2 regions of the Frigoribacterium sp. RIT-PI-h genome follow, and region 1 is predicted to be linked to the other one. Evidence: predicted binding sites of a transcription regulator. Region 1 holds the regulator's gene; the other holds the start of a gene.
What was found. Region 1 encodes LexA, which represses DNA repair genes until DNA is damaged. Its sites were predicted from a motif close to TCGAACANNTGTTCGA; they were not measured.

Region 1 (10,461 bases):
AGGATCTTGGCGAGGAAGTCCTGGGCGCGGGTCGACTGCGGGTTCGTGAAGAACTGCTCGGGCGTCGCTTCTTCGACGATCTGACCGTCGGCCATGAAGACGACACGGTCGGCGGCCTTGCGGGCGAACCCCATCTCGTGGGTGACGACGATCATCGTCATGCCGTCCTTCGCGAGCTGCACCATGACGTCGAGGACCTCGGTGATCATCTCGGGGTCGAGCGCGCTGGTGGGCTCGTCGAGGAGCATCACCTTGGGGTCCATCGCCAGCGCCCGGGCGATCGCGACGCGCTGCTGCTGCCCACCCGAGAGCTGCGACGGCATCTTGTCGGCCTGGTTCGCGACGCCGACGCGCTCGAGCAGCTGCATCGCCCGCTCCCGCGCCTCGGCCTTGCTGCGCTTGCGCACCTTGAGCTGACCCAGCATGACGTTCTCGAGGATCGTCTTGTGCGAGAACAGGTTGAAGCTCTGGAACACCATGCCGACGTCGGCACGCAGACGGGCGAGCGCCGCACCCTCTTCGGGCAGACGCGTGCCGTCGATCGTGATGACGCCGTCGTCGATGGTCTCGAGGCGGTTGATCGCCCGGCAGAGGGTCGACTTGCCCGAACCGCTCGGGCCGATCACGACGACCACCTCGCCCTTGCCCACCGTCGTCGTGATGTCCTTGAGGACGTGCAGGTCACCGAAGTGCTTGTTGACGTGGTCGACCACGACGAGGGGTTCCATGCGCCCACACAAACAGACCCCCAGGTCGGGGTCAAATTCACAGTCGATTCTTAATGAAAACGAAACGACGTGTTCGAACGCGACATACCCGTGGGACCCGACCCGCGCCTCCTGGTGGGCGAGGAGGCGCTAGCTGCGGTGGGCGAAGGCACTCTCGTAGAGGCACACCGAGGCCGCCGTCGCGAGGTTCATCGATTCGGCGTGACCGTAGATGGGCACCACCAGAGCGCGGTCGGCACGCGCGAGGTCCACGTCGGTGAGGCCTCGGGCCTCGTTGCCGAACAGCCAGGCCGTCGGCTCGGCGAGCAGGCCCTCGGTGCGGGCGGCGAGCAGGTCGTCGCCCTTGACGTCTGCGGCGAGCACCTGCAGGCCGACCTCACGGCACCGGTCGACGATCGCCGGCAACTCGACGCCCACGGCGACCGGCACGTGGAACAGCGAACCCGTCGTGGACCGCACGACCTTGGGGTTGTAGAGGTCCACGCTGCGGCCGGTCATGATGACCGCGTCGGCGCCCGCGGCGTCCGCGGCCCGGATGATGGTGCCCGCGTTGCCGGGGTCGCGGACCTCTTCGAGGATCACGATGAGCTTCGGCTCGGCAGCGAAGACGTCCTTCACCGACGTGGGGAACTGCCGGCAGACGGCGACGATGCCCTGCGGCGTCACCGTGTCGGCCATGGCCTCGAGCACCGGTTCGGTGACGAACTGGACGTCGATGCCCTCCGCGTCGGCGGCGGCCGCCACCTCGGGGTAGCGCTCGAGCGCGGTCGGGGTGCCGAAGAGTTCGACGATCAGCTCGGGCCGGAAGGCCAGCGCCTCACCGACCGACTGCGGCCCCTCGAGCAGGAACGTGCGGGTCTCGGTGCGGGCGTCGCGCTTGGAGAGCTTGGCCACCGCCCGGACTCGGGGTGAACGGGGGTTGTCGAGCAGGGAGTCGTGGGGCACCCGTCCATGATGCCGCACGAGGACGGACGCCTGCCGCAGACGCAGGAGACCCGACGGCGACACCGGTGTGGATGTCGGGCCGTCGGGCCTCGAGGGTGGTGCGGATGCGACTACGCGGCGACCTTGGGGGCCGAGGTGTCGGCGGGCAGCGCGGCCTTGGCGGTGGCGACGAGCGACGCGAACGTGGCGGGCTCGTTGACGGCCAGCTCGGCCAGGATGCGACGGTCGACCTCGACGCCGGCCAGGGACAGACCCTGGATGAGGCGGTTGTAGGTCAGGCCGTTCGCACGCGACGCGGCGTTGATGCGCTGGATCCACAGGCGGCGGAACTCGCCCTTGCGGGCACGACGGTCACGGTACGAGTAGACGAGCGAGTGCGTGACCTGCTCTTTGGCCTTGCGGTACAGGCGCGAACGCTGACCGCGGTAACCCTCGGCGCGCTCGAGGATGACGCGACGCTTCTTGGCGGCGTTGACCGCTCTCTTGACTCTTGCCATTTTCTTGTTCCTCTACGTTCGTGTCAGCGGTCAGTGACCGAGAAGCTTCTTGGCGACCTTGGCGTCAGCGGGCGCGAGCACCTGGTCCTGGTTCAGGCGAGCCTTGCGCTTGGCGCTCTTCACCTCGAGGTTGTGGCGCATGCCGGCCTGCTGCTTCATGATCTTGCCGGAACCGGTGACCTTGAAGCGCTTCTTGGCGCCGGAGTGGGTCTTCTGCTTGGGCATGTCTTACTTACTTTCTTCTGTCGGTCGGTCGGCCGGTGCATCGGCCGGGACCTCGTCGGACGTCGGGTGCTTCGGCGGCTTGTTGGCCGCCTTGCGAGCTTCTGCCTCGGCCTTGGCCTCGGACTTGTTCTTGTGCGGGCCGATGACCATGACCATGTTGCGGCCGTCGATGGTGGGCGTCGACTCGACGCTGCCCCATTCGGAGACGTCTTCGGCGAAGCGCTGGAGGAGGCGGACACCCTGGTCGGGACGCGACTGCTCGCGGCCACGGAACAGGATCATGGCCTTGACCTTGTCGCCGCCCTGGAGGAAGCCCTCGGCGCGCTTGCGCTTGGTCTCGTAGTCGTGCTTGTCGATCTTCAGGCGGAAACGGACCTCTTTGAGGATCGTGTTCGCCTGGTTGCGACGGGCTTCTTTCGCCTTCTGCGCAGCCTCGTACTTGAACTTTCCGTGATCCATGATCTTGGCCACGGGAGGCTTCGAGTTGGGGGCCACCTCGACCAGGTCGAGCTCGGCCTCTGCGGCGAGACGCAGGGCCATGGCGATGGGAACGACGCCGATCTGCTCACCTGCGGGCCCGACGAGGCGGACCTCGGGGACGCGGATACGGTCGTTCGTACGGGGATCGCTGATGCGGAACTCCTCTGTCGTTTCTTCTGCATCTGGCGGGACCGGACGGCCTCGCCAGAGAAAGAGGAGTTCCGTGTGGGCGCCCTCTAGGAACACGTCACACTGCACCCTGGCTGCTCGATCGCTGTCTGCTGAGCTCCTCTGACGAGGAGCGAGGCGGAACGGTGGTGCTGATCGAACGGGGTGCCAACAACCCGGTAACCTTGTCTAACGGTCAAGCGCGGGTGGGAGAATCTCCACTTTCGCACGGAGCAGACGCTCCGAGCCTGGACGAGTTTAGCAGAGGATCAGTTCGTGAGCCACTCCCCCGACGACGCACCCATTCCCGACGCCCGCTTCGGCGATCCGGCACCGGCCACGTCGCCCGACACCTCCCCCGCGACGGCGCGGTTCGAGGACGACCTGCGGTTCGGTGACGACGCCGCGCGCGACATCGCCGACGTCAACGCGGTCGAGGTGATCAACACGGTCTGCGTCCACCTGATGAGCGCAGCCGCGGTGAAGGTGGGCCTGGCCGACGACCCGCAGCGACAGACCGACCTCGACGAGGCCCGCAAGCTCATCACCTCGCTCGCCGGGCTCGTGACCGCCAGTGCACCCGAGATCGGCGACCAGCACGCCCGCGCGCTGCGCGACGGTCTGCGGTCGCTGCAACTCGCCTTCCGCGAGGCGTCGGCCATCCCCGACGCCATCGGTCAGGGCCCCGGCGAGAAGTACACCGGCCCCGTCAACTGACGGGTACGTCGCCTTCCACCGGCCCCGTCGACCCATCAGCGTGTCGAGTGCCGGCGGCACCTCGAGCAGGACGTGGCCTCTCGAGCGGCGGGCACCTCAGCCCGGGACGACCTTGACCGACATGCTGTCGACCCGGTCGACGATCACCGGGTCGGCCGCCCAGGCGGCCTGTAGTCGCTGCAGCAGAGACTGCAGGGCGTCCCGGTCGAGGCCGGGCACCACGCCCAGCTGGACGACGATCTCGGGGGCACCGAGCCGGGCGTCTCGATAACCGGGCGCGACGACCAGGCTGACCAGCGCCTCCTCGTCGCGTGACGCGTCGAGGAACGCACGCAGGACGCCGTCGTCGTGGTGGCTGGGCACCCACGGGAGGTCTTGTGCGACTGCCCAGACGGCCGGACGACGCAGACCGAACTCGGTGATCGATCCGGGGTCGATCACGATGCGGTCGGTCGACTCCGAGGCGGCCGCGAGGGCCACGCGCCGGGCCTCCACCGGCACCGGTCGGGCCGCAGGCCGCCAGCGCGTCAGGGTCTCGACCGAGGTGAAGGCCGGCAACACGTCGCGGCCGTCCGGACCCGAGACCGTGACGATCGAGAGCTCCTGCGTCTTGTCGACGCGGCGGCCGCGGTCGTCGAGACCCTCGTCACCCGCCACCGCGACCAGCGGCACGAGCAGGCGGGCCGGTCGCAGGGCGTCGACGACCTCGCTCTCGCCGAGCCGCCCCTCGCGGAATCCGAGGAGGGCGTCGAGCAGCCTCGGGTCGGCGGACCCGTCGTCGCCCGCGTGCGCCGTGTCGTGATGGTCGAAGGTGCGCCCCGCCCAGGGCCGTCCGGCACTGTCGGCGCCGTGACCGGGATCGTCGGGTGCGCGCCCCGGTCCGTCCGGCGCGGTCGTCATCAGTTCGACGCGACGTCGAGGGCAGCCGCGAGCGTGAACGCCCCCGAGTAGAGCGCCTTGCCGACGATGGCGCCCTCGAGCCCCTGGGGCACGAGCTCGCGCAGGGCCGCGAGGTCGTCGAGGCTCGAGATGCCGCCCGACGCGATCACCGGACGGTCGGTGTGTTCCATCACCTGACGCAGCAGGTCGACGTTGGGCCCCTGGAGCGTGCCGTCCTTCGTCACGTCGGTGACGACGTACCGCGCGCAGCCGGCCTCTTCGAGCCGCGCGAGGACCGTCCAGAGGTCGCCGCCCTCTTCGGTCCAGCCGCGCGCCGCCAGCGTCGTCCCGCGGACGTCGAGCCCGACGGCCACCGCCTCGCCGTACTCGGCGATGACGTGGGCAGCCCACTCGGGGTTCTCGAGGGCCGCCGTGCCCAAGTTGATGCGCTTCACGCCGGTGCTCAGCGCGTCCTCGAGGGACTTGTCGTCGCGGATGCCACCGCTGAGCTCGACGTTGACGCCCTTGACCTGCTTGATGACCTTCTTGATCACGGCACGGTTGTCACCTCGCCCGAAGGCGGCGTCGAGGTCGACCAGGTGCAGCCATTCGGCGCCCTGGCTCGCCCAGTCGTCGGCAGCCGAGACCGGGTCGCCGTAGTTCGTCTCGCTGCCGGCCTCACCCTGGGTCAGGCGCACGGCCTGACCGCCCGCCACGTCGACGGCGGGGAACAGGGTCAAGGCGGGGGGGGGGCAGAACTCGCTCATGTCGTCTCTCTCGCGGCGCCGGGGCGCCGCAGGGTCAGGAGGCGCGATCGGGTCGGTCGCGTCGGGGTCAGAGGGTGCCGAGCCAGTTCGAGAGCAACCGGATGCCCGGCTGCCCCGACTTCTCGGGGTGGAACTGCGTCGCCCAGAGCGGGCCGTTCTCGACGGCGGCCACGAAGCGGCCACCGTGTTCGGCCCAGGTCACGTGCGGCTCGGTGAAGGGACGGATCACGTCGAGCGACCACTCTTGCGCGGCGTACGAGTGGACGAAGTAGAACCGCTCGTCGGCCACGCCGTCGAACAGCACGCTGCCTTCGGGCACGTCGACGGTGTTCCAGCCCATGTGCGGCAGGACGTCGGCCTTCAGCTCGTCGACCACGCCGGGCCACGCCCCGAGGCCACCGGTGCTGTTGCCGCGTTCGACGCCGCCCTCGAAGAAGACCTGCATGCCGACGCAGATGCCCATGACCGGACGCCCACCGGCCAGCCGCCGGTCGATGAGCTCGCCACCACGCACGGACTCGAGCTGGCTCATGACGGCCGCGAACGCGCCGACACCGGGGACGAAGAGGCCGTCGGCCGCCTGCACCCGGGCACGGTCGGCGGTCAGCTCGACGTCGGCGCCGGCGAGCTCGAGTGCCTTGACAGCCGAGTGGACGTTGCCGCTGCCGTAGTCGAGGACGACGACGGAGGGACGGGCGCCCGTCACAGGGCACCCTTCGTCGACGGGATGCCACTGACACGCGGGTCGGGCTGGACGGCCTGACGGAGCGCCCGGGCGAACGCCTTGAACTCGGCCTCGGCGATGTGGTGCGGATCGCGCCCGCCCAGCACGCGGACGTGCACGGTGATGCCGGCGTGGAAGGTGATGGCCTCGAAGACGTGACGGACCATGGAGCCGGTGAAGTGCCCGCCGATGAGGTGGTACTCGAAGCCCTCGGGCTCACCCGTGTGCACGAGGTACGGACGCCCCGACACGTCGACGACCGCCTGCACGAGGGCCTCGTCGAGCGGGACGAGCGCGTCGCCGTAGCGCGAGATGCCGGACTTGTCGCCCAGCGCCTGCTTGAGCGCGGTGCCGAAGGTGATGCCGATGTCTTCGACCGTGTGGTGCACGTCGATGTGGGTGTCGCCCGTCGCCGCGACGTCGAGGTCGATCAACGAGTGCTTCGAGAGCGCCGTCAGCAGGTGGTCGAAGAACGGCACCGACGAGTTGATCGTCGATCGGCCCGAACCGTCGAGGTCGAGGGCGAGCGTGATGCTCGACTCGCTCGTCTCACGCGACAGGGAGGCGGTACGGGCGGCACTGGTCGTCTCGGTCACGTCGGTCACGAAGAGAGCCTAATGTCGCGGAGCGCCTCGAGGAACGCGGTGGTCTCGGCCTCGGTGCCCGCGCTGACCCTCAAGTGGTTGGGGATGCCGAGGTTGCGGACGATGACACCCCGCTCGAGCAGGCGCTCGAAGACGTCGGTCGGGTCGTCGACCCCGCCGAAGAGGACGAAGTTCGACCAGGTGGGCCACGGCTCATACCCGAGCTCGGTCAGCTCGTGCACGATGCGGTCACGCTGGGCCTTGATGTCGTCGACCATGGCGAGCATCTCGCTCGCGTGCGAGAGCGCTGCGACGGCCGCCGCCTGCGTCAGGGACGAGAGGTGGTACGGGAGGCGCACGAGACGCAGTGCGTCGGCCGCGGCCGGGTGCGCGGCCAGGGAGCCGACCCGGGCACCGGCGAACGCGAACGCCTTGCTCATCGTGCGGGACACGACCAGCCGTTCACGGCCCGCCAGCAGGGTCAGTGCCGTCGGCTGATCGGCGGGCATGAACTCGGCGTAGGCCTCGTCGACGAAGACGATGCCGTCCGTGGCGTCATAGGCAGCCTCGATCGTGGCGAGATCGAGGGGGGTGCCCGTGGGGTTGTTCGGTCCGCAGAAGAAGACGATGTCGGGACGGGTGCGTTCGATCTCGGAGACCGCGGTCTCGGGTGAGATGCGGAACCCCTCGTCACGGCGACCCTCGACCCATCGACTGCCGGTGCCCGTGGCGATGATCGAGTGCATCGAGTAGGTGGGAGGAAACCCCAGGACGGAGCGGCCCGGGCCGCCGAAGGCCTGGAGGAGCTGCTGGATGACCTCGTTGGAGCCGTTGGCCGCCCAGATGTTGTCTCGGGTGAGACCGTGACCGAGGTAAGCCGCCAGCGAGTCACGCAACGTCGTGAACTCGCGGTCGGGGTACCGGTTGACGTCGAGGACCGCCCGAGCCACCGACTCCACGATGTCGCGAGCGACGTCTTCGGGAATGGGATGCGTGTTCTCGTTGACGTTGAGAGCGACCGGGACCTTCTTCTGGGGAGCACCGTACGGCGTCAGTCCCCGGAGATCGTCACGGATGGGCAGGTCGTCGAGACTGAAGGACACCCCACCATCGTACGGGTGGGCCGACCGGGTGTCGGCTCGGTCGCCATCGTGGAGACACGATGCCTGAGGGCCGGACCGCCCACCTCGTCGGCGACGACGACGCTTCAGCGAGCGTACTGAGCGGGAACCGCGAGGCTCTGGCCGGCGGAGACCTCGGCGCTCGGGAGGTTGTTGAGCGAGACGAGCTCGGCGATGACGTCGCGGGGATCGGCGTCGGGGTCGATCTCTGACGCGACCTGCCAGAGCGTCTCGCCACCGTCGACGGTCACGTGCTGGAACTCGGTGCGACCAGTCGTGTCAGACGCCACCGCGCCGCCTCCGTTGAGGACGAGCGCGCCTGCCACGACGACGAGCGGCACCGCCACGAGCGCGGCGACGACCGCGCGGCCCCGCCGGGTGATGCGCAGACGCGTGCGCACGACTCGGGTCGGGTCGACGGGGGACGCAACTGCTGATGCTGAGGTGACGCTCATGAGGTGGTCCTTTCACCGTGGAAGACAGGGGACGAGTTCGTGCCCGGCACTCGGCCGGGAATGCCGGACACGAAGACGTGTTCCGAACATACATTCGATCACTGACGCTTTCAACCCCTGTGGTGGGTAATCCAGGTCGGAATCGTTCCGGATCGGACAGCGAAAACGCGACACACTCGAACATGTGTTTTGTCGACACCGCCTGATCGGATACGGTTTCGATCGGTGGTAGGAGTCAAACAGGGACCACCGACATCGACGGCAGGAGACCCATGAGCGACCCGAAGCGCACCCCGCAGGCGGCCCCCGACGCCCCCCGTCAGCTCGATCCCGGCGTCCTCCCCCGCAAGGAGTTGACCGCGAAGCAAGCGTCGATCCTCGCCGCGATCACCGAGAGCATCGGTCACCGCGGGTACCCGCCGAGCATGCGCGAGATCGGCGACGCCGTCGGCCTCAAGTCCCTGTCGAGCGTCACGCACCAGCTCAACCAGCTCGAACTCGCCGGCAAGATCCGCCGTGACCCGAACCGACCCCGAGCCCTCGAGGTCCTCGTGGACGCGACGGCGCCGGCGGCTCCCCCGGCCACCGTCTTCACGACGAGTGACGACGGCGACACGGCTCACGTCCCCATGGTCGGGCGGATCGCCGCCGGCATCCCCATCACGGCCGAGCAGCAGATCGAGGACGTGATGCCCCTGCCGCGTCAACTCGTCGGCAAGGGCGAACTGTTCATGTTGCGGGTGGTCGGCGACTCGATGATCGACGCGGCCATCTGCGACGGGGACTGGGTCGTCGTACGGCAGCAGCAGGACGCCGAGAACGGTGACATCGTCGCGGCGATGCTCGACGACGAGGCGACCGTCAAGGTGTTCCGCCAGCGAGACGGCCACACCTGGCTGCTCCCCCGCAACAGCGCATTCGAGCCCATCGTCGGCGACCACGCACAGATCGTCGGCAAGGTCGTCGCCGTCCTGCGGTCGGTCTGACGGGCGCGCCAGCGGCTCCCGCGCCTCCCGGCACACGACGAAGCGCCGATCACCTCGAGGTGGTCGGCGCTTCGCCGTGTGTCGATCCGGGGCTCGGCGTCAGCGGCCGACACCCACGGGTGCGACATAGGGTGTGAGGCCGGCAACGTCACTCGGGTAGACCCGGGCGTGGACCCGGGTTCCCTCTTCTTCGTAGTCGGTGCTGACGATGCGCCCGGAATCGTGCAGATGCGAGACCACGTCGCCACGGTCGTACGGCACCAGCAGGTCGAGTTCGATCTCGGGTTCGGGCAACACGGCCGCGATGCGGTCGAGCAGTTCGTCGATGCCTTCACCCGTCCGAGCCGAGACGAAGACCGCCGTCGGTTCGAGCCCGAGCAGGACGAGACGCTGGTCGTCGTCGACGAGGTCGCTCTTGTTGAAGACGACGATCTCGGCGATGTCACGACCGTCGACCTCGGCGATGACGTCACGTACGGTGGCGAGCTGGGCGGCAGGGTCGGGGTGCGATCCGTCGACGACGTGCACGATCACGTCGGACGCCTCGACCTCTTCGAGCGTCGACCGGAACGCCTCGACCAGCTGGTGAGGCAGGTTGCGCACGAAACCGACGGTGTCCGCGTACGTGAAGGGACGACCATCCGCCGTCACGCTCTTGCGGACCGTCGCGTCGAGGGTGGCGAACAGCGCGTTCTCGACGAGGACGCCCGCGCTGGTGAGCCGGTTGAGCAGGCTGGACTTGCCCGCGTTGGTGTAGCCCGCGATGGCGACCGTGGGTACTTCGTTGCGGTCGCGGTTGGCCCGCTTGGCATCGCGTGCGGGCTTCATCTCTTTGATCTGCTTGCGAAGCCGGGCCATGCGGGTGTGGATGCGACGCCGGTCGAGCTCGATCTTGGTCTCACCGGGCCCGCGGCTGCCCATCCCGGCACCCGCGCCTCCGACTTGACCACCGGCCTGGCGCGACATCGACTCGCCCCATCCGCGGAGGCGCGGCAGGAGGTACTCGAGCTGGGCCAGTTCGACCTGCGCCTTGCCCTCGCGGCTCTTGGCGTGCTGACTGAAGATGTCGAGGATCACGGCGGTGCGGTCGATGACCTTCACCTTGACCACGTCTTCGAGGGCGCGCCGCTGGCTGGGGGCCAGTTCGGTGTCGGCGATGACGGTGTCGGCACCGAGCGCTGCGAC
Region 2 (10,461 bases), on a different contig from region 1:
CCGTGACCGATGCGAAGAAGCCCGTCGACGTAGCCCTGATCGGGGCCGGCATCATGAGTGCCACCCTCGGTGCCATGATCAAGCAGCTCGAGCCGAGCTGGACGATCCAGATCTACGAGGCGCTGGGCGACGTCGCCCTCGAATCGAGCAACCCCTGGAACAACGCGGGCACGGGCCACTCGGCCCTCTGCGAGCTCAACTACACGCCCGAGCGGTCCGACGGCACCATCGACACCTCGAGCGCCGTCAAGGTCAACGAGCAGTTCCAGGTGTCGCGGCAGTTCTGGTCGTTCCTCGTGGCCGAGAGGGCCCTGCCCCAGCCCGACGCCTTCATCAACTCCACCCCGCACATGAGCTTCGTCTGGGGAGAGAAGAACGTCGAGTACCTCCGCAAGCGCCACGAGGCGCTGCGCGAGCACCCGCTGTTCCAGGGGCTCGAGTTCAGCACCGACGCGTCCGTCATCCGGTCGTGGGCGCCGGTCCTCATCCCCGGGCGGGCGAAGGGGCAGCCCATCGCGGCGACGCGCATCGCCGCCGGGACGGACGTCGACTTCGGGTCGCTCACGCGCCTGCTCTTCACGTACCTGCAGGGCGAGGGGGCGATCCTCGAGGTCGACCACCGCGTCACGAACCTCACGAAGCTCGCCGACGGCACGTGGCGGGTGGCCCTCCGCAAGCAGGTCGGTGGCACGCCGACGACCGTCGACGCACGCTTCGTGTTCGTCGGCGCCGGTGGGGGAGCACTGCACCTGCTGCAGAAGTCGGGCATCGACGAGATCAAGGGCTTCGGCGGGTTCCCGGTCAGTGGCGAGTTCCTGCGCTGCGACGATCCCGCGATCGTCGGCAAGCACCAGGCCAAGGTCTACGGCAAGGCCGCCGTCGGCTCGCCCCCGATGTCGGTGCCGCACCTCGACACCCGTGTCGTCGACGGGCAGGCCAGCCTGATGTTCGGGCCCTACGCTGGCTTCAGCCCGAAGTTCCTCAAGCACGGTTCGATGTTCGACCTGTTCGCGTCGATCCGGGCCCACAACCTCTACCCGATGATCCGCGCCGGGCTCGCCAACCTCTCGTTGGTCAAGTACCTCGTGGGGCAGCTGGCGGCGAGCAAGCAGACCAAGTTCGAGGCGCTGCGCGAGTTCATGCCCGACGCCGATCCGAAGGACTGGTACCGCATCACCGCCGGCCAGCGGGTGCAGGTCATCAAGAAGGACCGCGAGAAGGGCGGGGTGCTGCAGTTCGGCACCGAGGTGATCACGGCGGGCGACGGCACCATCGCGGGTCTGCTCGGCGCGTCCCCCGGGGCGTCCACGGCCGTGCCGATCATGCTCAGCGTGCTCGAACGGTGCTTCCCCGACCGCATCGCGGCGTGGAAGCCCCGACTGAACGCGATGATCCCGACGTACGGCGACGACCTCTCGTCCGACGAGCGGCGGGCCGCCTCGACCATCGGGGCGACCGCCGAGGCGCTGCACATCCACGCCTGACGCCCGAGGCCTGAGGCCCGAGGCCCGAGGCCTGGTGCCGGGCCTCGCGTCCTCGGGGCGAGCGCCCCGGGTTGACCCCACTTCGAACGTGTGTTCGAATGGGGGCATGCGATGGTCCGAGCAAGCGGTCGACACCGAGAACGCCTCGGCGCTGCCCGGTCTGGCGCGGTTGAACAACCTGATCACCTCCGTCACCACGCCCGAGTTCGCGGGGGTGACGTTCCACGAGGTGGTCGCGAAGAGCGCCCTCAACCGCGTCCCGGGCGGCGACTCGGCTCTGCCCTTCGGGTGGACGATCAATCCCTACCGCGGCTGCAGCCATGCCTGCGTTTACTGCTTCGCCCGTCCCACCCACGAGTACCTCGACCTCGACGGCGGCGACGACTTCGACCGGCAGATCGTCGTCAAGGTGAACGTCGCCGAGGTGCTCGCCCGCGAGCTGCACCGTCCCACATGGCAGCACCACCCGGTCGCGCTCGGCACGAACACCGACCCCTACCAACGTGCCGAGGGTCGGTACCGGCTCATGCCCGGCATCATCGCCGCCCTCGCCGACTCGGGCACTCCCTTCAGCATCCTGACCAAGGGCACGCTCCTGCGGCGCGACCTGCCCCTGCTCGCCGAGGCGGCGCAGCACGTGCCCGTCGACCTGGCCATGTCGATCGCCGTCTACGACGACGACCTGCAGCAGTCGGTCGAGCCGGGCACGCCGACGACGGCGGCCCGCCTGGCCACCGTCTCGGCGGCCCGCGAGCTGGGATTGTCCTGCTCGGTCTTCATGATGCCCGTGCTGCCGTACCTCACCGACGGGCTCGACCACCTGCACGCGGCGCTCGCCGCCGTCCGCGACTCGGGTGCTTCGAGCGTCATGTACAGCGCCTTGCACCTCAAACCCGGGGTCAAAGAATGGTGGTTCGCCTGGCTCGAGCGTGAGCACCCCGAGCTCGTGGCCAAATACCGGGCGCTCTACGCCCAGGGCACCTACGCGCCGACGGGGTACCGCTCCTGGCTGGCCGCACGTCTGCGGCCCTTGTTGCGCGAGTACGGCCTCGAGAAGGGGCAGGCCGACCCGGCCACGGGGTCGATGCGCTCCGCGGCGCTCGACGACAGCGCGCGTTCCCTGCGGCTGATGGGACTGAACGGCACCGGCGTCCGCACGGCAGCCGGCGGCACCGCCGCCCTTCCGGGCATCCCCGACCTGACGTCCGGTGCCGGTGGCTCCGCGGTCCCTCGGGCCCTGATCGCGCACGAGCTGCCGGGTGGGGCACGGTCGCAGCCGCGACTGTTCTGAGCCTGCGAGAGCCAGAGGCCGTCGGGCCACGGGGTCGGTAAGCCATGAGGCCGGTGGGTCACTCCCCGGTCGAGTGGAACGGGGCACAAAACGAGCCACCTGCCCGCCCGGCGTGGTCGTTGGCCCCACATGTCGGGGTACAGCCCCGGTCCGCCTTCTGCCATGATCTCTCCTGACCCGAACGAGCCGAGGAGGCCGCATGCTGCTCGGCCTCCCGGCCCACCTCGCGCCCGCGGCCGTCGGCGACTCGGTGTCCAGGGCGTGTCACGCGATCGCGGCCACGGTCCTCGCGGCGGCGGCCGCCCTGCTGCTCACGAAACAGGCCGTCACACCCGACCTGCTGCTCTGGCCGGCCCTGGTCTCACTCGTGCCGTTGGTGGTCCTGCTCGTCGTGGTCGAGCGCACCCGGTCGACCACGGCCCACCTCGCCTACCTGATCGTCGGCACCGCAGCCCTGTACTGGTACGCCGTCACGCTCTTCTCGCAGGTGGCCGCGGTGCAGGCGTCGGACGCCTTCTCGCTGTCGTTGCCCAAGATCGCCCTCATCATGGTCGGCAGCACCGCCGTCGGCCCACGCCGGGGTCTCCTCTGGTCGACGGCCGGATACGCGGCGGGCGAGCTCGCCACGCAGCTGGCGACCTGGCACACGGGAGCCTCCCTCCGGCTCGACGTCACCGCCCTGCTGGCGTTCGTCCTCGTGGCCGTGGTGACGGGCCACGCCGAGGCGTCCCGGGGGCGTGCCCGCGAAGCTCAGCCCCGGCTGCACCGGGCGGCGCTCGAGCAGCAGGTCCAGGGCATCCGCGTCGACATCGAGCAACAGGCGGCCGCCCTCGTCCACGACACGATCCTCGGGCACCTCGCGGCCCTGGCGACCGCCCGCCCCGGTCCCTTGTCGCCCGAGATCGCCCGGTCGATCGCGGCCGACCTCGAGGTGCTCGTGGGGCGGGACTGGCTCTCGCCGGGCTCCGTGCCGCCCGAGGTCGCCGTGAGGGCCGCCGACGCCTGGGAGCGCAGTCGACTGCACGAGGCCGTCGAACGGTCGCGGTCGGGCGGTCTCGAGGTGGCCGTGACGGGCGACGTCTCGGCGGTCGGCCGCCTCGACCCCGTCACCGGGGACGCACTCGGGTTGGCCGTCGCGCAGTGCCTCGTCAACGTGAACCGCCACAGCGGAGCCGACCGGGCCGAGCTCGTCGTCTTCGGCGACGGCACCGACCTCACCGTGATGGTCATCGACGACGGCGTCGGCTTCGACACGGCGGCGGTGGCCCCCGACCGTCCCGGCCTGACGGCGTCCGTCGAGGCGCGTCTCGCGCGCGTCGGCGGTCCCGTGCCGATCTGGTCGTCCCCCGGCAGCGGCCCGTCGATCGTCCTGCGGGTCCCGTTCGCCGTCACGGCACCGGTGGTCGTCGCCGACGACGGTGTGCCCGCATGACCCTCGCCGCCCCTCCTCGACCCGGCGGCCGCGCCTCCGGTCGGTCTCCTCAGCAGGTGGACCCCCTCGGCGCCCTGGCGGCCCGACCGCTCACCCTCGGGGCGGCTCTCGCCGCGGGGCGCGTCGCCGGCGTCGACGCGGGGCTGCGGGCCACCGGCGGGTCCTCGCCGTGGACGGCGGCGGGCGCGCCCGCCGCCGTCGCCGCAGGGGGTGTCGTTCTCGTCGTGGCGGCCACGCCCCTGCGCGCGCCGTTCGGGTCCGGGGCGCTCTGGTGCGTGGCCGGGGCGTGTGCGGCGTCGGGCGTCCTGTCCGCCCTGGCCACGGCCGGCAGCAATCCGTTCGTGCGGGACGACTGGGCGGGGATCGCCGCGGGCGTCCTCCTGCTCGGAGTCGCCCCGTACCGCTCGGCGCGAGAGATCCTCGCCGCCGGAGGTGCCGTGGCCGTGGTCCTCGCCGTCGTGGTCCTCGTCGAGGCACCGGGCTTCGTCACACCCGTGCCCACCGCGTCGTACGTCGTGGTCGCGCTCACGCCGTTGCTCGCCCTGACGGCCGCCTCGGCGACCTTCTCGAACGTCCTCGTCGGGCACGTCGAGGGGTGGGTGTCCCGGGCCACGGGGTTCCGCCGGGCCAGCACCGACGACCTCAGGGTGACCCTCGCCCGGTCGGTCCAGCAGGACCGCGTCACCGTGCTCAACCGCGAGGTCGTGCCGTTCTTCGCGCGGCTGGTCGAGTCCGGTCGGATCGGCGAGGGGGACGCCGACGAGGCACGGCGCGTGGCCGACTCGTTGCGCGCCTCCCTGGTGGCCGACGCCGACGCGACGTGGCTGGCCCGGCGTCTCGCCGCGCCCGGCCGCCGGGTGCCGACCGAGGTCGTCGACCCCGATCGTCTCGCCGATCGCCTCGGCCCCGAGCACCGCACCGCGCTCTGGGCGCTCTTCGCCGCGGTGGACGACGTCGAGGTCGTCGACGCCCGCTCGCTCCGGGTCGAGCTCGAGGCCGAGGAGGCGCGGGTCGACATCGCGATCGAGCTCGCGGTCGAGTCGTCGGCCGCCGCCGCACAGCGGTCGCTCGCCCCCTGTCTGACCGTGCTCCGCCTCGTCTCGGGCGACCTGCGGGTCGACCGGAAACCCTCGCATCTGACACTAAGGTTTTCTTATGACCAGCACTGAGTCGAGCGGTCGCTCGTCCCATCGTCCGGGCTTCGGGAGGCCCGTCGCAGCACCCTCGTGGGCCACCGTCGGCCCGGGTTCCGACGCACCGCCCGCCCGTCGCGTCCGGCTCGCCCTCCTCGACGACCACGAGGTGCTGCTCGACAGCCTGAGCAGCTGGATCAACGTGAACGCCTACGACTTCGACCTCGTCCTCACTGCGCACACCTGGCTGCAGCTGGTGCACAGCGACAACTTCCCGACCGACCTGGTCTTCCTCGACTTCCAGTTGAAAGAGCCGGTCTCGATCGAGGCCCGGGTCCGCACCTGCCGGGCCGCCGGGGCCAAGGTCGTCGTGCTGTCGAGTCTCGACACCCGCGAGTCGCGCGAACGGGCCCTCGAGGCAGGGGCGTCGGCCTTCCTGTCGAAGACCCTGCCGATGCGCGAGGTGATGGACGCCGCCCGCCAGGTCATGGGAGTCGCCCGTGACAACTCGCCTCAGCGCGACTGGCGCCCGCTGCCGGCTGGCGCCGCGAACCAGACCAGGCCCAAGCCCAGCGCCGGCGAGGCCGAGGCGTTCCGGTTGTACGTCTCGGGTTTCAGCACCAACGAGGTCGCCGCGCAGATGAACGTCCAGTACGAGACGGCGAAGACCTTCCTCCGCCGGGTGCGCGAGAAGTACGCCAAGGCCAACCGACCGGCCAGCAAGAAGTCCGAGCTCATCCGTCGGGCGGCCGAAGACGGTTACCTCCAGTAGTGGCCAAGCTCTACTTCCGCTACGGCGCGATGAACAGCGGCAAGAGCACGGCTCTGCTGCAGGCGGCCTACAACTACGAAGAACGCGGTCAGCGCGTGTTGCTCGCCAAGCCGGGGGTCGACACCAAGGGCGACGACGCCATCGTCTCGCGGTTGGGAGTCACCCGGGCCGCGGACGTCACCTTCGCCCCCGACGACGAGGTCCGGCAGGTCTTCCTGGCCCGACGTGACGCGGTGCGCGGCGAGACCGGCTCGGGCCTCGCCTGCCTCCTGGTGGACGAGGCGCAGTTCCTGGCGCCGCACCAGATCGACGACCTGCTCCGCATCGCGATCCTCGACGACGTCCCGGTGCTGGCCTACGGCATCCGGACGGACTTCCGTACCGTCGCCTTTCCCGGCAGCCGACGGCTGCTCGAGGTGGCGCATTCACTCGAAGAGCTCAAGACGATCTGCCGCTGCGGTCGCAAGGCCGTCTTCACGGCGCGCACGGTCGGCGACCGGTTCGTCTTCGACGGCGACCAGGTCGCGATCGACGGCCAGCAGGTCACTTACGAGTCGCTCTGTGGGGCCTGCTACCTCGCCGAGTCCGGCGGCCGCCTCGCCTGACCCGGCCGCTCCACAGGCTCAGAACGACGAGTGGCCCCACCCTAAGGTGGAGCCATTTGCTGTGTCGCCCGAAGGGCGAACCAACGAGCACAAAGAAAATTGGCCCCACCCGAGGGTGGAGCCAATTTCTTGTCGGGGTAGCGGGATTCGAACCCACGACCTCCTCGTCCCGAACGAGGCGCGCTACCAAGCTGCGCCACACCCCGATGTCTTCGCGTTCTCACGTGAAGCAACCTGACAAGAATAGCCCATGTTCGGGCCTGCTCGTGTCACTCGTGTGGAACCTAGGCCGTGAGGGTCACGATCACGGCTTCGGGCCGGCACGAGAACCTGACGGGGGCGTAGATCGAGGTGCCCAGGCCGGCCGAGATCTCGAGGTGTGCGGTCTTGCGGGCGTGGCTCCAGGTCGTCAGGCCGCTGACCTTGCTGCGGGGCAGGTCGCAGTTGGTGACGAGGGCGCCGTAGCCGGGCACCTGGACCTGTCCGCCGTGCGTGTGACCGCCGAAGATGACGTCGGCACCGTTGTTGACGAACGAGTTGAGCACACGCTGGTACGGCGCGTGGGTGACGCCGATGCTGATGGGATCGGGCCCGCCGCGATCGTCCTGCCAACCCACGTTCTCGCGGAGGTCGTCGAGGGCGCCGGGGATGCGGTCGAGACGGTCCCAGCCGCGGTGGGCGTCGTTGACGCCGAACAGCTCGAGTCGCGAGCCCCGCAGCTCGAGCGCTCGTGCCCTGTTGTTCAGGTCGAGCCAACCGAGCTGGTCGGTGAAGAACGACTGCATCCGGTCGATGTCGAGGTCGACGGGTGCTCGGTGGGCCTTGCTCGGCCCGCCGAAGTAGGCCAGGGGGTTCTTGGGGGAGGGACCGTAGTAGTCGTTGGAACCGTTGACGAAGACCCCGGGTACGCCGCGGAAGGGTTCGAGCGCGTATTCGAGGGCGGTGTGGGCGTCCTCGTGGCCGATGTTGTCGCCGGTGTTGACGATCAGGTCGGGTTCGAGCACGGCGAGGCCGCGGACCCATTCCTGCTTCTCGGACTGCCAGGGGGCGAGGTGGAGGTCGGACAGGTGCAGGATCGTCAGCGTCCGGGAGCCGGGTTCGAGGACGGGCAACACTTCGTGTCGTACCGTGAACCGGTTGCGCTCGACGAAGACGCCCCAGGCGAGCGCTCCGAGGCCGACGGCCGCACCCGCTGCTGCGGTCACGGCCGTCGTCTGGAGGGCGCTCGGCCCTCCGGTGCTTCGTGGGCTCACGCGCAGTTGCCCGGGTCGTTGCCGTCCTTGTCGCCGTAGACCGTCAGCCCGATGGCCGAGTCCTTCGCGACGGACGTGTTGGCGGCGGGATTCGTGGAGGCGACCTGGCAGGCGTTCTTCCCGTCTCCGGGGGTGAATCCTGCGACGGACACCTTGGACGTGTCGAAGCCGGCTCCACCGATCGACTTCACCGCGTCGCCCACCTTCTGCCGCGTCACGTCGGGGACCGCTGCCGCACCGCTGCCGTCACTCGTGAAGACCTTCACGGTCGTGCCCTTCGACACGACGCTGCCGACGGCCGGGTCCGAGCCGATGACCTGACCGGCGGGCAGGGCCGAAGGCTGGGTGCCGCCGTCCTCGTAGGCCAGGGACACGCCTCTCAGCAGCGCCTGGGCTGCCGACGGGGTCGTGCCGGCCATGTCCGGGACGGCCACGCCGGAGCCGCGCAGCACGGCACCGGAGGCCTCACCGAAGGCGCCTCCCGGATACACGGTGTTGTTCACGCTCTGGACGGCCTTGAAGTACTGCACACGCGCCGTCGCGTAGCTCGTGGACCCGGCCAGGTTCGGCGAGTTGTACGACCGCAGGCTCTTCTTGGGACCGTCCGCGACTCCCTGCCACACGGCGGTGGCGATCTTCGACGTGGCGCCGATGATCCAGATCTGGTCCTTGAGGTCGGTCGTACCGGTCTTGCCGATCTCGGGGTAGCCGTCGGCCGGCAGACCGCCGACGCCGGTGCCGTTCCGCCACAGCCCCTGCATGGCCACCGCGGCGGCCGCGGCCACCTGCGGGTCGACGACCTGGCTGCACGACTGCGGCTGTCCGCCGAGGTCGACGCCCTTGTCGTCCTTGATGTTGTCCACGATGATCGGCGAGCAGTAGACGCCGCCCGCGGCGATCCCGGCGTAGGCGGTCGCCATGGTCAGCGGGGCGATCTCGTCGGCGGTGCCGAGGATCGACGACGCGTAGTCGTGCATCTCGCCTCCATCGGCGCGGTGCACCCCGAGCTTCTTGGCGACGCCGTTGATGTCGGCGATGTCGAGCTTCTCGGCCATGGCTGCGTAGGCCGTGTTCATCGACTTCGCCGTCGCGTCCGCGACGCTCATCTGGCCGGGCTGCTCACCCGCGTCGTTCTTGGGGGTGTACTTGTTGCCCCGGCTGCCGTCGATGGTCATGTTGAAGGTCCGCGGCTTGGCGTTGACGCTCTCGTAGATCCCGTGCCCCTGCTCGAGCCAGTCGATCAGGGTGAAAGGCTTGTAGGTCGAACCGGGTTGAAAGCCGATCGATCCGCCGTAGTCCCGGTCGGTGCTGTAGTTCACCGAGGTGAGGGTGCGGTCGGGACTCGACGTCTCGGAGAACGTGGTGTTCTGTGCCATCACGACGACGCGGCCGGTACCGGCCTCGACGGAGTCCACGACGCTGCCGAGCTGGAAGTTGCTCTCGGTGGCGGGAGCGTACTTGTCGACCTGCGCCTTGGCGTTCTCGTTGAGGTCGAGGTTAAGCGTCGTGTAGACGTCGTAGCCACCGGTGTTCCAGTTGGTCTGACGCTCCTCGGGGGTGGAGCCGAGGACGGCGAGGTCCTTGATGCTCTTCTTGACGTAGTCACAGAAGTAGGCGGCAGAGGGGACGGTGACCGCGCCGCAACCCTGCGAGGGAGCCGTCAGCACGACGTAGCTCTCGACGGGCGTGGCCAGCGAGGCGTCGGCCGTGGCCTGGTCGATGTCCTTCTCGGCGAGCATCGACTTGATGATGACGTCACGCCGGGCCTTGTTGGCCGGGTACTTCTCGGGCGTCGACATGTTGCGCGAGTCGGGGTACTGCACGATCGCGATGAGGCTGGCGGCCTCGGGCACCGTCAGCTCGGCGGCGCTCTTGTTGTAGTAGTGCTGTGCGGCGGCCTGCACACCGTAGGTCTGGTCGCCGAAGTAGGCGATGTTGAGATAGGCCAGCAAGATGTCGTCCTTGCTGTACTTCTTCTCGAGCCCGATCGCGAACTTCATCTCTTCGAGCTTGCGGTCGAGGGTCGTGGTGGTCGCCTCTTTGTAGGCGGCGTCCCGCTCGTCCGCGGTCGGCAGCTGCTGCGACTGCGCGATGCGGATGTTGCGCACGAGCTGCATCGTCAGGGTCGAGCCACCACCGCTCGCACCGAGCTCGCCGGCGCCCGCCGAACCGACGGCCGCTCGGACGAGGGACGTGACGTCGACGCCGCCGTGTTCGTAGAACCGGCGGTCCTCGCCGGCGACGACGGCGGTCTTCAGGTTCGGGCTGACCTCGTCCCACGAGAGCTCGACGCGGTTCTCGCTGTAGAGGGTCGCGAAGGGCACCTGCTGCCCGCCCTGGGTCGCGTACAGCGTGTTGCGCTGCTGCAGCTTGCCGATCTCGATGTACTCGGGGATCGACTCGAAGACCCCGATCGAACTCGAGGCCGTCATGCCGGCGACCGCGATGGCCGGCGTCACGCCGATGGTCACCAGGAGGCCGGCCAGGACGC

Region 2: AEQ27_RS10930 (Rv2578c family radical SAM protein) is a predicted target of LexA. The motif match lies at 1,567-1,582, and genes of this name have one in related genera.

What each region holds. Positions count from the first base shown of each region.
Region 1 covers NZ_LHOZ01000092.1:34,780-45,240, reverse strand. The annotation lists gene AEQ27_RS14195 (amino acid ABC transporter ATP-binding protein) at 1-728, opposite strand, end outside; gene AEQ27_RS14190 (RNA methyltransferase) at 858-1,658, opposite strand; gene rplT (50S ribosomal protein L20) at 1,784-2,170, opposite strand; gene rpmI (50S ribosomal protein L35) at 2,201-2,395, opposite strand; gene infC (translation initiation factor IF-3) at 2,399-3,028, opposite strand; gene AEQ27_RS14170 (DUF1844 domain-containing protein) at 3,428-3,760, shown strand; gene AEQ27_RS14165 (SseB family protein) at 3,857-4,660, opposite strand; gene priA (bifunctional 1-(5-phosphoribosyl)-5-((5-phosphoribosylamino)methylideneamino)imidazole-4-carboxamide isomerase/phosphoribosylanthranilate isomerase PriA) at 4,660-5,406, opposite strand; gene hisH (imidazole glycerol phosphate synthase subunit HisH) at 5,474-6,112, opposite strand; gene hisB (imidazoleglycerol-phosphate dehydratase HisB) at 6,109-6,726, opposite strand; gene AEQ27_RS14145 (histidinol-phosphate transaminase) at 6,732-7,817, opposite strand; gene AEQ27_RS14140 (LysM peptidoglycan-binding domain-containing protein) at 7,922-8,290, opposite strand; gene lexA (transcriptional repressor LexA) at 8,563-9,276, shown strand; gene hflX (GTPase HflX) at 9,376-10,461, opposite strand, start outside.
Region 2 covers NZ_LHOZ01000076.1:115,901-126,361, reverse strand. The annotation lists gene AEQ27_RS10935 (malate:quinone oxidoreductase) at 3-1,484, shown strand; gene AEQ27_RS10930 (Rv2578c family radical SAM protein) at 1,591-2,775, shown strand; gene AEQ27_RS10925 (sensor histidine kinase) at 2,975-4,207, shown strand; gene AEQ27_RS10920 (hypothetical protein) at 4,204-5,376, shown strand; gene AEQ27_RS10915 (response regulator) at 5,363-6,112, shown strand; gene AEQ27_RS10910 (thymidine kinase) at 6,112-6,717, shown strand; tRNA gene AEQ27_RS10905 (tRNA-Pro) at 6,850-6,923, opposite strand; gene AEQ27_RS10900 (metallophosphoesterase) at 7,002-7,922, opposite strand; gene AEQ27_RS10895 (transglycosylase domain-containing protein) at 7,967-10,461, opposite strand, start outside.